2 regions of the Kitasatospora sp. NEAU-CNBT7 genome follow, and region 2 is predicted to be linked to the other one. Evidence: riboswitches for the same ligand, from Rfam matches in the RefSeq annotation. Region 2 holds a riboswitch; the other holds the start of a gene.

Region 1 (7,330 bases), on a different contig from region 2:
GTGCGCCCTGGCCCCCAACCCGACGTTCCTCAACCTCTCCCGGGCGCTGCAGGGCGTCGGCGGCGCGGTGATGTTCGCGGTGTCGCTGGCCCTGGTCGCCCAGGAGTTCCCGGCCGGACGGGAGCGCGGCACGGCGATGGGCCTGTACGGGGCCACCATCGGGGTCGCGGTGGCGGTCGGCCCGCTGGTCGGCGGCGCGCTGACCGACTGGCTGGGCTGGGAGTCGATCTTCTACCTCAACCTGCCGATCGGGGCGGCGGCGCTGCTGGTCACCTTCCTGAAGCTGCGCGAGAGCCGCGACCCCAACGCCACCCGGATCGACTGGGCGGGCGTGGTGACCTTCTCGCTCTCGCTGTTCCTGCTGGTCCTGGCGCTGGTCCGGGGCAACGCGGAGGGCTGGGGCAGCGCCCTGATCGTCTCGCTGTTCGTCGGCGCGGCGCTGCTGATGGCCGCGTTCGTGGTGGTCGAGCTGCGGGTGGCGGAGCCGATGCTGCCGCTGACGCTGTTCCGGCGCGGGGCGTTCACCGGGGTGCAGCTGGCCGCGTTCGCGGTCTCCGGCTCGCTGTTCGCGCTGTTCCTGTACCTGACCCTGTACCTGCAGAACTACCTCGGCCTGTCGCCGTTCGCGGCCGGCGTGCGGTACCTGCCGATCACCGCGCTCAGCTTCCTGGTGGCGCCGGTCGCCGGGGCGCTGCTGTCCCGGGTGCAGGCCCGGCTGCTGCTCGGGACCGGGCTCGCGGCGGTCGGCACGGGGCTGCTGCTGATGGGCGACATCCAGGCCGGCGACAGCTGGTCCACCCTGCTGAGCGGCTTCGTGGTGGCGGGCGCGGGGGTCGGCCTGATCAACCCGGTGATCGCGGACGTGGCGGTGAGCGTGGTCCCCAAGGAGCGCAGCGGGATGGCCGCCGGCATCAACGACACCTTCCGGCAGGTCGGCATCGCGGTGGGCATCGCGGTCTGGGGCGCGGTGTTCGTCGGCCGCGGCACCGAGCGGGTCCGCGAGCTGGCCGCCGGGACCCCGGCCGCCGAGGGCGGGCGGCCGCGGCAGCTGGTCGAGGCGGCCTCCTCGGGCGCGCTCGACGAGGCGGTGGCGGCGTTCCCGGAGCCGGTCCGCGGCGCGGTGGTGGACGCCGCCCGGGCCGGGTTCCTGTCCGGCCTGAACACGGTGCTGTGGATGGGCGCGGTGCTCAGCTTCGTCGGCGCCGTGCTGGCCCTGTGGCTGGTCCGGGAGAGCGAGATCGAGCGCGACCGGCCCGGGCCCGAACCGGCGCCCGCCGGCGCCGGGGGCTGAGCGGCCCCCGGCGGCGGTGGGGAGTCAGGCGATCCAGGTGCTGGTCGCGCCGAGCACGGCGGACCCGTCGAGGTCGGCCAGCTTGAGCCCGACGAAGGCCCGGGCGGCCTCGGAGGTCTGCACCCGCAGCGCCGGACGGTCAGCGCCGAGCGCCTCGACGATGGTGGCGGCGGCGCCCTCGGCGGACTGCGCGCCGTTGGCGAAGGCGGCCATGGTGCGGTCGAGGTAGCCCTTGAGGGCCGGGGCGTACGGGCCGGCGGCGCCGAGCGCGGCCTCGAGGTCGACGCCGACGTTGGCCACGAACTCGCTGGCCACGGCACCGGGCTCGACCAGGGTCACGGCGACGCCCTGGGAGGCGGCCACCGGGGCGAGCGACTCCAGGAAGCCCTCGACGGCGAACTTGGCCGCGCAGTACGCCTCGTTGAACGGCTGGCCGACCACGCCGCCGACGCTGCTCACCGCGATCAGGCGGCCGCCGGAGGCCCGCAGGTGGGGCAGCGCGGCGCGGGTGACCTCCACGACGCCGAAGAAGTTCACCTCCATCACCGCGCGGACGTCCGCGACGGCCTCCTGCTCGATGGTGCCGAGGTGGCCGGCGCCCGCGTTGTTGACCACCGCGTCCAGCCGCCCGTGCTCGGTGATCACACCGGCGACGCAGGCGGCCACCGACGCGGGGTCGGTCACGTCCAGCTGCCGTACCTGGACCAGGTCGGCCACGCCGGCCTCGGCGGCGGCCCGCTCCAGGGCGCCGGAGCGGGTGAGGTCCCGCATGGTGGCGACCACCAGCCAGCCGGCCCGGGCGGCGGCGACGGCCGCGGCCAGGCCGATGCCGGAGGAGCAGCCGGTGATCAGGACGGTCCGGTTCGGCGTGGCGGCGTTGGCGGCGTCGCGGGGGGCGGTGCTGGACATGGCGGTACCTCGTTCGGGTCGGTCGGCACAGTGACTTGCGTGTACACACACACTAATACTGTGTGCGCGCACACGCAAGGAAGTACGATGCGGTCATGACGCGCGCCGAGCTCTCCCTGGGGCCCCTGTCCGACCAGGACCACGCCTTCTACGGCCTGGTCTGGGCGGGCACCACGCTGGCCGCGCACGTGGACCGCGAGCTGACCCGCACCCACGGCCTGCCGCTGTCCTGGTTCGAGGTGATGCTCTGGCTCAACGGCCAGGCCGAGCCGGTGGCCGCCTCGGACCTCGGCGCCCGCACCATGCTCAGCCGCAGCCAGGTCTCCCGGGTGGTGGACGCGCTCGCCGCCCGCGGCCTGGTCGCCCGCAGCCCCTCCCCCTCCGACGCCCGTTCGGTGCGGATCGCCCTGACCGAGCACGGCCGGCGGACCTTCGCCGAGGCGGACGCGGCCCGCCGGGAGATCCTCCGGCCGGTGTTCGGCGGACTCCTGGACGAGACGGACATCCAGGCCCTGGAGACCGTCTGGCGCAAGCTCAAGCAGCCCTACGCCGGGAAGCGGCCGGACGGCCCGGCCCAGGCCGGGAACTGACGCAGGGGCGCGCGGAGGGCCGCCGCGCCCTCCCCGTGCCCCGGCGGGCGCTCGCGCCGGGGCGACCGACCGCGACCCGGGCTCCGGGCGGACACATGTCCCGACCGTTCCGGCGGGCTCCGGGCAGGGCCGCCCGACCGTGCGTCACCGAACCTCCGGTGCAGGTCGCGGACGGTTCCGGCACGCGCCGCATGCGGTTCCCGACCGCAGCCCCCAAGTCAACCGTGATGATTGTGTGATGCTCGGTATGCAGGCTTGTTATTGAGCTGTTGATCCCTCTAATCTCCCAGGCAGCCCGCCGCTGCGGGCGCCCGGAACGCGGCACGCCCAACCCTGCCCACCGCGCCACCGGGACGACCGGACACCCTGGGCAGGGGCGGGGGACCCAGGTTATTGCGCCGACCCCCATCGGCTCGGGGTGAAGCCGCGCCCAGCGCGGCCGGGCCACCTCCCGGCCCGAACCCGACAGCTCACCTCGCAGGCGTGCGGAGAGGGATAACTGATGGTGTTTTCGGGTTCCGGGCGTCACCGCCGTCCCACCCAGGCCGACCGCGCCGTCGCGGCCGCCGGCGTCGCCGGGGTCGGCCTCGCGCTCCCGCTGCTCACCGCGACCGGCGCGCACGCGGCACCGGCCGTGACGCCGGACACCTGGCAGGCGGTCGCCCAGTGCCAGACCGACGGGGACTGGCACGGCAACCCCGGCACCGGCACCTACGGCGGCCTCGGCCTGACCCTGCGGACCTGGGCCGCGTACGGCGGCGACGAGTTCGCCGCGCAGCCCGACCACGCCACCCCGCAGGAGCAGATCATCGTGGCCGAGCGGCTGCTCGCGGCCCGCGGCTCCAGCCTGTGGCCGACCTGCGGCCCGGCGGCCGGCCTGCCCGCCCCGGTGGCCGACACCCCGCCCGCCGCCGACCCGGCCGTGCCCAGCCTCGACGCCTCCACCCCGGTCCGGGGCGACGGCGGGTACGTCCCGCACTTCGTCCTGCCGTACCTGGAGCCCTCCGCGACCCCCGCCGTCCCCGGGACCACCGGGACCACCGGGACCACCGGCGAGCTGCCGCCCGCCGCCCCCGCCCAGCCCGGCGGCCTGCCGACCGACCTGCCCGGCGCCACGGCGCCCGGCACCACCCCGGTCGACCCCACCACGGCCGCCCCGGTCACCCCGGCCCCGACCCCGGACCCGGGCACCACCCCGGCGCCCGGCACCGGCACCGCCGCACCCACCACCTCCCCCAGCCCGGACGCCACCACCTCCCCCGGCACGGGCCTGCCGGTGCCGGGCGCCTCCGGCACCACCGCACCCGCCACCGGCGGCCAGCCGGCCACCCCGGACCCGGCCGCGGCGGCCGCCACCACCACGCCCGCCGCCGCCACCACCCCGGCGCCCGCGACCACCTACACCGTCGCCCCGGGCGACACCCTCTCCACCATCTCCAACAACCTGACCCTGGGCGGCTGGCAGCACCTCTACGACCACAACTCCCCCACGGTCGGCACCAACCCCGACCTGATCCACCCCGGACAGGTGCTCACCCTCCCCTGACCGGCCGGGGCCCGGCCCCGGCCGGCCCCACCCGAACCCCGCACCGGAGCACCGGGCACGGGCCTGGCAGACTGCTGCCGACGGCCCGTGCCCGAACGATCCCAGCCGAGGTTCCATGCAGTCCCTGCTCGCCGGTTTCGCCCCGATCTGGGTCCTCACCGCCGTCGGCCTGCTGATCGCCCGGACCGGCCTGCTCGGGGAGCAGGCCGAGACGGTGCTCGGGCGGTTCGTCTTCCATGTGGCCATGCCCGCCGCGCTGTTCACCATGCTCGCCGGGGCGCGCCCGGCGGGTCTGGTGGGCTCCGCGATGCTGGCCTTCGCCGCGGGCACGGTACTCACCGCCGGGCTGGGCTTCCTGGCGGGCCGGCTGCTGTTCCGCCGGGCCCCGGCCGACCAGGCGATCAGCGGGATGGCGGCGGGCTACGTCAACTCGGCCAACCTCGGCATCCCGGTGGCCGTCCAGGTGCTCGGTGACGCCTCGTTCGTGGCCCAGATCCTGCTGTTCCAGGTCCTGCTGGTGTCCCCGGTGATCCTCGCCCTGCTCGACGCGGGCACCGCGCGGGCCCGCGCGGCGGCCGGTGCGGGAATGCCGGGCGGCGCCGGGGCGGCGGCGCCCGGCCCGCTGCGGCGGCTGCTCACCATGCCGGTCCGCAACCCGGTCATCCTGGCCTCGGCCCTCGGCGTACTGGTCTCCGCCGCGGGGTGGCGGCTGCCGCCGTTCCTGGCCCGGCCCGGCGAACTGCTCGGCGCCGCGGCCGTCCCGACCGCCCTGCTCACCCTCGGCATGTCGCTGCACGGCCGCCGGGCCGGGGCCGGGCCCGGGCTGCGCGCGGAGGTCGGCGTGGCCGTGGTCCTGAAGACGCTGGTCCAGCCGCTGGTCGCGCTGGCGGTCGGCGGTCCGCTGCTGCACCTGCCCCGCCATCAGCTGCTGGCCGTGGTGCTCTGTTCGGCGCTGCCGACCGCCCAGAACGCCTTCGTCTACGCCCGTGAGTACGGGCTGAGCACGGCCGTGGCCCGGGACTCGGTGCTGTCCTCGACGCTGGTGTCGATGGGCACGCTCTCCCTGGTGTACCTGGCCCTCGGCCCGACGCACTGAGCCGGGCACCGCCCCGGACGGCGGGGACCCGCCTTCTTGACGAAACCATGACACTGACGGACCATCATGCTGGCGCGCGCCGCACCTCCTCCCTGTTCCGTCCCTACGGATCCCCCACCGGAGGACAGTCATGCGACTGCCCAGTCGAGGGAAGCCCGCCGCGGCCACCGCCGTCCTGCTGGCCCTCGCCCTCGCGTCACCGCTCACCACCCAGGCCGCCGCGCACCCGGTGGCCGCCGGGTCCGCCGTCGGCGCGGACACCGCCCGGCAGTACGTCCTCGACGGCCCGCGGACCGTCGCCGAGCGCACCGCCATCGCCGCCACCGGCGCCTCCGTCGACGCCGTCCGCAGCGACTCCGTGGTGGTCACCGCCACCGCCGCCGAGGCCGGCCGGCTGCGGGCGCTCGGCTGGTCCGCCACCGTGCTGCCCGGGCCGCAGGACGGCGACGGCGGCGCCCGGGAGCCGGCGGCCGCCACCCCGTACGACTTCCCGTCCGCGGACTCCGGCTACCACAACTACGCCGAGGCCACCGCCGACATCGACGCCGTGGTCGCCGCCCACCCCGACATCATGAGCAAGCGGGTCATCGGCACCTCGTACGAGGGCCGGGCGATCGTCGCGATCAAGATCAGCGACAACGTCGGCACCGACGAGAACGAGCCCGAGGTGCTGTTACCGCCCACCAGCACGCCCGCGAGCACCTCACCGTCGAGATGGCGCTCTACCTGCTGCACGAGTTCGGCGACAAGTACGCCACCGACAGCCGGATCGCGAACGCCGTCAACAGCCGCGAGATCTGGGTGGTGCCGGACCTCAACCCGGACGGCGGCGAGTACGACATCGCCACCGGCCGCTACCGCAGCTGGCGCAAGGACCGCCAGCCCAACCCGGGCAGCAGCAGCGCCGGTACCGACCTCAACCGGAACTGGAACTACAAGTGGGGCTGCTGCGGCGGCTCCTCCGGCTCCACCTCCAGCGAGACCTACCGGGGCAGCGCCGCGGAGTCCGCCAAGGAGACCAAGGTGGTCGCCGACTTCGTGCGCAGCCGGGTGGTCGGCGGCAAGCAGCAGATCACCGCGGCGATCGACTTCCACACCTACAGCCAGCTGGTGCTCTGGCCGTTCGGCTGGACCACGGCCAACACCACCACCGGCATGACCGCCGACGAGTACAACACCTTCGCCACCCTCGGGCGCACCATGGCCGGCACCAACGGCTACACCCCCGAGCAGTCCAGCGACCTGTACATCACCGACGGGGCGATCGACGACTGGCTGTGGGGCACCCAGCGGGTCTTCGCGTACACCTTCGAGATGTACCCGGGCCCGAACGGCAGCAGCGGCTTCTACCCGCCCGACGAGGTGATCGGACGGGAGACCAGCCGCAACCGGGAGGCCGTGCTGCGGCTGGTGGAGACCGCCGACTGCGTGTACCGGGCGATCGGCAAGCAGCAGCAGTACTGCGGCATCGCGACCTGAGCGGCGCCGCTCCGGACGGGCCCTGCGCGGGCCCGCCCGGGACGGCGGCCGTCAGGAGCGGCGGCCGGTCAGGAGCGCACCGGGCGCCGGGCCGGCTGCTCGCGCTCGCCGAACAGCCGGTGGTAGGCGGCAAGGTGGCGCGGGTCGGCCAGCAGGAACGGTAGGTCGGTCGGCACCATGTGGCGGATCACCAGCATCGGCAGCGGACTGCGCAGCGGCCGGAAGTCCGGGTTCCACAGGCCCGGCTGGTCCGGCGGCAGGTCGTGGAACTGGCCCAGCATCAGGCCGTCCTCGACGAAGGCGGTCTTCAGCTCCAGCTGGGTGCGGTCGACGAGTTCGGGTGCCTCGGCGGTCGGCAGGTCGGGGAAGACGATCAGGATGGTGGTGAACTGCGCCCGGGCGCCGCCGGGCGGCGCCAG
Region 2 (7,330 bases):
TGCCCGACCTGACCGCGGAGCAGCGTACGGCGCTGCGCGACGCGGTCCGCTACAAGATGCGCAACTCCCGGAACGTGCCGCCGTACTCGCGGCGGCGCGCGGTCGCGGAGGAGGTGCTCAGACGGCTTCCGGAGCCGGCCGGCGCCGGGTCCGTCCCGGCCGGGCCGCCGCCGAGCGGTCCGGCGTCCGCCGGGGAGTCCACGGCTCCGGCCGTTCCGGCCCCGGACGCTGCGGGCCCGACGGGCGCGGCTCCGACACCTGCGGGTCCGACGCCCGCCGGTCCGACGGCTCCCGGTTCCGTACCGGCTCCGCGCTGACCGCCGCGGCGGCTGCCCGGCGGCGGTGGTCGGCCGCGCGCAGCACCAGCACCCGGTGGGTGACCGGCCGCCCGTAGCGCCGGACCTCGGTGCTGACCCGGCACCGGCCCAGGTCCGCGCGCAGCTCGTCCAGGTCGGGGAAGCGGCGGCCGGTGGAGTCGTGCAGCGGGTGGATCCGCACCTCGCCCGCCGGGTCGGTGACCCGGACCAGTTCGAGCAGGGCGGCGAGCCGGTCGGCCGGGGGGAACAGCTCGGGGTAGGCGAACAGCAGGTAGCTGCTGAGGGTGAGGGCGAACACCCCGTCCGCGAACGGGAGTCGGGGCAGCGCGGCGGCCACGTAGTGCTCCGGGTGGGCGGCCGCGTCCGCGGCGAACAGCTCCCGGGCCCGGTCCCAGCTGCGCAGGTAGCGGTCGGCCCGCCGGCCACGGGGGAGGTGGCGCGCGGGGTCCGCGCCGATGGCCTCGGCCATCCGCTGCCGCCCGGCCCGGGCCGCCGCGGCGAGGGCGGGCGGCGGCACCGCGTACCCGGGGTCGACGGCGACCGCCCGGCAGCCGAGCGCGCCGGCCTCGGCCACCAGTCCGGCCGCGCCGCCCGGGCAGTCGAGCAGCGGCCCGGGGAGGGCGCGCAGGGCGGCGCGGGTAAGGCCGAACAGGCCGCAGTACTCGTCCAGCGACCGCGAGGTGACCAGGACGGACGACATGGCGGCTCCTGGCGGTTGCTGGGCCGGGCGGACCCGGGCCGGGCGCGGGGCGGGCCGTCCCAGCCGATCACGCCGGCCGCCGGTCCGCCCGCCGGCCGGACCGAACGGGCACCGGGGAGCGCGGCAATACCCCCGCCGGGCCCGGCGGGGGTATCGCCCCGGTGGTGTCAGCGGGCGCCGAGCAGGCCGCGGGCGGCGAGGCGGTGGACGTTGGTGAGGCCGTGGACGATCTTCGGGGTGAGGACCACCAGCACCAGCCCGATCAGCGAGACACCGGCGATCTGGTACGGCGAGGTGATGTAGTACGTGTGGTAGTCGCCGTGGCTGCCGGTGTACTCGACCACCCGGTAGCCGGGCCAGCCCAGGTAGCGCTTGAAGACCCAGTGGTAGAGCGGGTAGAGCGCGACCACCCACCCGGTGACCAGGAAGGTCACGGTGATGATGAAGGTGGCGACCGCCCACGGGAACATCACCACCTGGTACAGCACCGCCCGCCAGCCCGCCGCGTCCGCGAGCCGGGCGGTGACGGCGCCCCAGAAGCCGCGCCGGGACGGCCGGACCGGCGCGGGGGCGGTGACCTCGGTGGCCAGCAGGGTGCGCAGGCGTTCGCGGTCCAGCGCGCCGAGGCCGCGGGCGGAGGTGAGCAGCAGCGCGAGCAGCGGCAGGCCGACGGCGGTGACCAGCAGCCCCGTCCCGACCGCGAACAGCGTGACGACCAGGACGAAGCCGATCACCGCGACCGGCAGCCCGGTGACCACGAACCCCACCTCGCGGTAGGTCGCCGCACTGAACGGGGCCTTCCAGAAGGCCGGCCGCTCGTCGGGCCGGTGGTCGGGACGGCGGTCGGCGCGGATGCCGTGGGCGGCGGTGCTGGTGGTCATCTCGGGCCCCTCGAGTTCGTCCGTACTCACGGGTCCTACGGTGCCAAAGCCGCGCTCAGCGGGGTATCCGGTGCGCTGCCGGATCGGGGGTGGGGTTCTCCCCACCCCCCGGGCGGGCCGGGGCCCCGGGATCCGGGCGCCACTCGTGCTCCAGCAGCGAGTACTGGTCGGAGTCGAGCCAGCGGCCGGCCCGGCAGAGGTCGTGCCGGATCCGGCCCTCCCGGTGGAATCCGGCCCTGGTCAGCACCCGGGCGCAGGCCAGGTTGCCGGGGTCGGTGCGGGCGGCCAGCCGGTGCAGGCCGAGCCGGGCGAAGCCGAGCCGGCAGAGCAGTCCGGTGATCTCGCCGGCGTAGCCGAGGCCCCAGGTGTCCCGGCGCAGCGCGAAGCCGAGCTGCGCCGCCCGGTCGCCCTCGAGGGTGAGGGCGGCGGTGCCGATGGCGGGCGCGTGCTCGCCGTCGGCCCGGCGGCGGACGGCGAGGCGGTAGACGGTGCGGGGCTCGCGTTCGGCCTCCTCCAGGTACAGCTCGATCTGGTCGGCGCAGTCCTCGAAGCCGTACGGCTCGAAGGCGAGATGGCGGACGGTGTCCGGGTCGCCGAGGACCGCGTGCAGGGCCGCCACCTCCTGCGGGGTGTGGGCGTACTCGCGCAGGGTCAGCCGGGGGCCGGACAGCCGTACCTGGTCCATGGCGCCCGACCCTACCCGGGCGGCCGCCGGGCACCGGCTACGGTTTGTCCGTGAATGACGAAGATCTGCAGCTCATCCCGCACACCCGCGCCGCCGACCTGCTCGCCGCCGCGGCCGAGGCCGGGCGGCCCGCCGTGCCCGAGGAGGCGCTGCGGACGGTGCTGGCGCTGCTGGAGCTGAGTGGCGCCCGGATGCACGACGGCTACCCGGAGCTGAGCTCGGCGCTGCTGGAGCAGCTGCTGTACGAGCGGCTCTACCTGTACGTGCAGCCCGACCTGTCCGGACAGCCGGACGCCGACGGGCAGCCGGGCGGCGACGGGCGGTCGGGCGGCGCGCAGGGGTACGGCGACGCGGTGCTGGCGCTGATCGAGCACCAGCGGGCGGCCCGGCGGCTGAACACCAAGCGGTACGAGCGGCTGCGAGAGGAGGCCGAGTGGCAGGGCGAGGTGCTGGGCGGGCTGCTGCGCCGGTCCGACCTGGTGACCTGGCCCCGGCTGTACGCCCTGCTGCTGCGCGCGGACGGGGTGGACACCGCCGATCCGGAGGCGGTGCGCGGCTGGCTGGACGCCTTCCGGGAGCTGACGGCCGAGCAGCGCCTGGCGGTGTACGCGGCGGCGCCCGGTCTGGAGCCGGAGGAGCGGGACGGCGGCTGGGGCCCGACCCGGCTGCTGATGATCGGGATGGCCACCGACGGCGCCCGGCTGCTGCTGGAGCAGGGTCTGATGCAGCGCAGCTACCGCAATCTGGCCGAGCTGACGGCGCTCGGCCGCCCGATGCCCGAGGAGCTGGCGGGCGACTTCGACGGCTTCGAGGCCGCGGTCACCGTCGAGGCGCTGCGGCTGTACGGCGAGTGGACGGTGCCCGGGCTGCCGGCGCTGCTGGTCGAGGAGTACCCGGACCTGGCGCCGGAGCCCGGCAACGAGGAGATCGAGGAGTACCTGGCCGCCCGCGAGGCGGCGGCGCAGGAGGCCGCCGACGCCGAGGGCGACGCCGGGCCGTGGCCCGCCGGTTGAGGCGTCGGCCCACGGGTCGAGGCGGTGGCCCGCCCGTCGGGTCGGGGCGGCGGCCTACGGGTTGAGGCCGTGTGCCTGCAGCCAGGCCAGCGGGTCGACGGGGGCGCCGCCGCCGGGGCGGACCTCCAGGTGCAGGTGCGGTCCGGTGACGGTGCCGGTGGCGCCGACCGCGCCGAGCACCGTACCGGGGGCGACCTCGCCCGCGGCGGTGGCGATCCGGGAGAGGTGGCAGTACCAGATCTCGGTGCCGTCGGGCAGGGTCTGGATCACCCGGTAGCCGTGCGGGCCGGACCAGCCCGCCGAGGTGACGGTGCCGGCGGCGACCGCGCCGACCGGGGCGCCGGTGCGGGCGGCGAAGTCGAGGCCGGTGTGCAGGTGGGCCCAGTAGGAGCCGGACTGCCCGTAGTGCGCGGTCAGGGTGTAGCCGGTGACCGGGAGGGCGAGCGGGGCGCCGGGCTGCACGGCCGGCTGCGGGGCGGCGGCGGGCGCGGGCTGCTGCGGCTGGGTCTGCGGGGTCTGCTGCCGGGCGGCGGTCTCGTACGCGGCGAGCTGGGCGGCCCGCTTGGCCTCGGCGTCCTGGGCGGCGGCGAGCCGGGCGTCCTCCTGCTCGGCGGCGGCGCGGCCGTCGGCCTGCTGCTGGATCCGGGCGGCGAGCGCGAGGCCCGGGTCGGCGGCGGACGGGGCGCCGTCGCCGGCGGCGTCGGCGGCCGTGACCGCGGGTGCGGGCACCGGCGCGGCCTGGGCGGGGGTGGCGGCGCCGAAGCCGGTGGCGCCGAGGGCCGCGGTCATCGCGGTGACGCCGAGCAGCGGTCCGCCGCTCCTGGCCTGACGGGGCATCCGGTGCCGGGAGGCGTCCGCGCCCAGGTCCACCGGGTGGCCCTCCACCGGGTGGGGGCGGTCCCCCGGGTGGTCGAGCAGCTGGGTGCCTGCGGCCGTGCCCTGGAGCGGGTGCGTCGACGCCACTGAGGCGTGCTCCTTTCCTTCCCTCTCGCCGACCGGGTTAGCTGACGGGTTCGGAGCAGGAAGGTCTCCTACGGCCGGGCCGGGGCCCCGCCGATTCACCCCAAGGAACGTGGTTCCCCGGCTCCCCGGGCCCGCCGGTTGAGGGCGTGCCCGCGGATTGAGCGATGGCGCACGGTGCCGTCTGGCTACGGCGTTTCGTACCGCGCTGCGTTATCGAAAGTTAATCCCATGAGGGCCATGATTCCAAGCGCCCTGGACAACACTTTGGCACCCGAACCGGGCGCCCGGGGCGGTTCACCCGGATTCGGCCCGCCGGCGGTGACGGACCGCTACCGACCGGTTGAGTATCCGTACTCATGTGCCGGAAAGGCGAGTTGGAGAACCTACCGGCATGACCGCAAAGATGCAGACCAGGACCACGGCGGCGTACTTCGGCCAGGCCGTGGTCTCCTTCGCACTCGCCACCTCGGCCCTGGCGATCGGGATCGCCTATCTCCCGGTCAACGCCTGGATGCGCGGATTCCTCGCCGTCGGCCTGCTGTACGAGATCACCTCGGCGTTCACGCTGGCGAAGGTGATCCGCGACCGCCAGGAGGCGGACGAGCTGACCAGCCGGGTGGACCAGGCCAGGCTGGACAAGCTGCTCGCCGAGCACGACCCGTTCCGGGTCGAGGGCGCCTGAACCCGGGCGGCCGGCCGGACGGGCCGCCGGGGCGTCACGCGCCCCCGGACTCCTTCGCCTTCCGCACCGCGAAGGTCTCGCCGCCGGCCGACCAGTGGGTCGGCGGGATCTCCTCCACCGCGACCCAGATCTTCTCCGGATCCACCCCGGTCACCCTGGCGTACGCCTCGGTCAGGGCACGGGTGATCTCGGCGTTCTGGTCGTCGCTGCGGCCGGACAGCTGCTTGACGTTGATGAAGGGCACGACGCCTCCTGGCGCTCGAACCGGCGGGCGGGGCCGGTACCCGGGACCGTGATCACCCGCACGCTACCCCAGGGCCGCGGATGCCCCCGTGGCACCCTTGACGGCTAAGGCTATTAGCATTAGCTTTGTGGTCACGGGAGCTCGCCGGACCGGCCGGGCATCCGCCGAGGAGCCCAGGAGGCAGCGATGAACAGCACCGTCACCCAGTACGTCACCGTTCCCGGCGGCCGGATCGCCTTCGACGACTCGGCGGCCGGGTCCGCCGGGTCCGGCGCCGCCGCCGGGTCCGTGCCGGTCGTGCTGCTGCCCGGGATGCTGGACCGGCGCGCCACCTACCGCCACCTGGTCCCGCTGCTGACCGCCGCCGGCCACCGGGTGATCACCATGGACCTGCGCGGCCTCGGCGACTCCTCGACCGGCTTCACCGACCACTCCCCGGCCGCGATCGCCACGGACGTCGTCGCCCTGCTCGACCACCTGGGCATCGGGCGCGCCGTCCTGGCCGGCAACTCCTACACCGGCGCCACCGTGGTCAAGGTGGCCGGCGACCGGCCCGAGCTGGTGGCCGGGATCGTGCTGATCGACGCCTTCATCGAGAACCTCCCGCCGAACGCCTTCCAGAAGGCGCTGGTCAAGACGCTCGGTGCGGCCCTGGTGCAGTTCCCCGCCCTGTGGGGCGCCGCGCAGAAGCTCTACTTCCCCACCGCGCGCCCCGCCGACTTCGACGCCTACCGCGCCGGGCTGGTCGCGATGCTGCGCGAGCCGGGCCGCAAGGCCGCCACCCGGGGCTACGTCTCCGGCGACTCCGCCCCGGTCGGCTGGACCGCCGCGGTGACCTGCCCGGCCCTGGTGCTGATGGGCACCAAGGACGTCGACTTCCCGGACCCCGAGCTGGTGGCCGACCGCCAGGCGGCCGCGCTGAAGGGCCGTAAGGTGATGATCGACGGCGGCGGCCACTACCCGATGGCGGGCTTCCCGCAGGCCACCGCCGATGCTCTGCTCCCCTTCCTGCACGAGGTCGCCTGATGCCCAGGGCCGGACTCACCCCCGCCGCCGTCGTCGACCACGCCCTGGCCCTGCTCGACGAGCAGGGCGGCGAAGCCCTCACGCTCGCCGCCGTCGCCGCCCGGGCCAAGGTCGCCACCCCTTCGCTGTACAAGCACGTGCCCGGCGGCCTGGCCGAACTGCGCCGGCTGATCGCCGTCCGGGTCACCGAGGAACTGGCCGACCGGCTGGGCGCCGCCGCCCTCGGGCGCAGCACGGACGAGGCCGTGGAGGCACTGGTGGCGGCGTACGTCCGCTACGCCCGCGAGCACCCCGAGCGGTACGCGGCGATACCGCAGGCGCCCGATCCGGCCGACCCCGCGCTGACCGCGGCGGCCACCCGGCTGGTCGAGGTGGTGATGGCGGTGCTGCGCGGCTACGGGCTGACCGGGTCGGAGGCGGTGCACGCGACCCGCACCGTCCGGGCCGTGGCGCACGGCTTCGCCTCGCTGACCACCGGCGGCGGCTTCCAACTGGCGGAGGACCTGACGGTGACCCAGCAGCGGGTGACCGGCGTCCTGACGGCGGGGCTGCGGGACTGGCCCGGCCGGGCGCCCGCCTGAGTCCGGCCGCGGGCCGGGCCCGCCGCCGGGCGCGGGGCAGGCGCTGGGCCACCCGTGTCCTGACGGGGCCGTCGGGCGTTGGGCAGGGCATGAAGAAGCGAAGCATGCTCGCCGTCGCCTCCCTCGCCGTGGGTGTGGTGGCCTCCCTGACCGCCCCCAGCGCGCACGCGGCCCCCGCCGGCGACCGTGGCCCGGTCCCGGACGCGATCACCGCCCCCGACGTCCCGGTCGACCTGCT

What was found. A riboswitch is a leader RNA that binds a small molecule or an ion and turns the genes downstream of it on or off. The one in region 2 is predicted to bind cyclic di-AMP.
Region 1: it holds a riboswitch for cyclic di-AMP, as region 2 does, so the genes downstream of both, AC2TEW_RS08820 (LysM peptidoglycan-binding domain-containing protein) here and AC2TEW_RS02710 (M23 family metallopeptidase) in region 2, are expected to answer to the same signal.

Annotation. Positions count from the first base shown of each region.
Region 1 is NZ_JBXQQB010000005.1:89,602-96,931, forward strand. Features, by position in the region: gene AC2TEW_RS08805 (MFS transporter) at 1-1,291, shown strand, start outside; gene AC2TEW_RS08810 (SDR family NAD(P)-dependent oxidoreductase) at 1,316-2,200, opposite strand; gene AC2TEW_RS08815 (MarR family winged helix-turn-helix transcriptional regulator) at 2,296-2,790, shown strand; cyclic di-AMP (ydaO/yuaA leader) riboswitch at 3,136-3,288, shown strand; gene AC2TEW_RS08820 (LysM peptidoglycan-binding domain-containing protein) at 3,293-4,336, shown strand; gene AC2TEW_RS08825 (AEC family transporter) at 4,452-5,432, shown strand; partial or broken gene AC2TEW_RS08830 (M14 family metallopeptidase) at 6,004-6,911, shown strand; gene AC2TEW_RS08835 (DUF6875 domain-containing protein) at 6,980-7,330, opposite strand, start outside.
Region 2 is NZ_JBXQQB010000001.1:590,077-597,406, reverse strand. Features, by position in the region: gene AC2TEW_RS02730 (hypothetical protein) at 1-317, shown strand, start outside; gene AC2TEW_RS02725 (sensor domain-containing protein) at 1,185-1,928, opposite strand; gene AC2TEW_RS02720 (GNAT family N-acetyltransferase) at 1,954-2,583, opposite strand; gene AC2TEW_RS02715 (hypothetical protein) at 2,634-3,596, shown strand; gene AC2TEW_RS02710 (M23 family metallopeptidase) at 3,651-4,559, opposite strand; cyclic di-AMP (ydaO/yuaA leader) riboswitch at 4,571-4,733, opposite strand; gene AC2TEW_RS02705 (YiaA/YiaB family inner membrane protein) at 4,951-5,241, shown strand; gene AC2TEW_RS02700 (tautomerase family protein) at 5,276-5,485, opposite strand; gene AC2TEW_RS02695 (alpha/beta fold hydrolase) at 5,672-6,511, shown strand; gene AC2TEW_RS02690 (TetR/AcrR family transcriptional regulator) at 6,511-7,092, shown strand; gene AC2TEW_RS02685 (hypothetical protein) at 7,182-7,330, shown strand, end outside.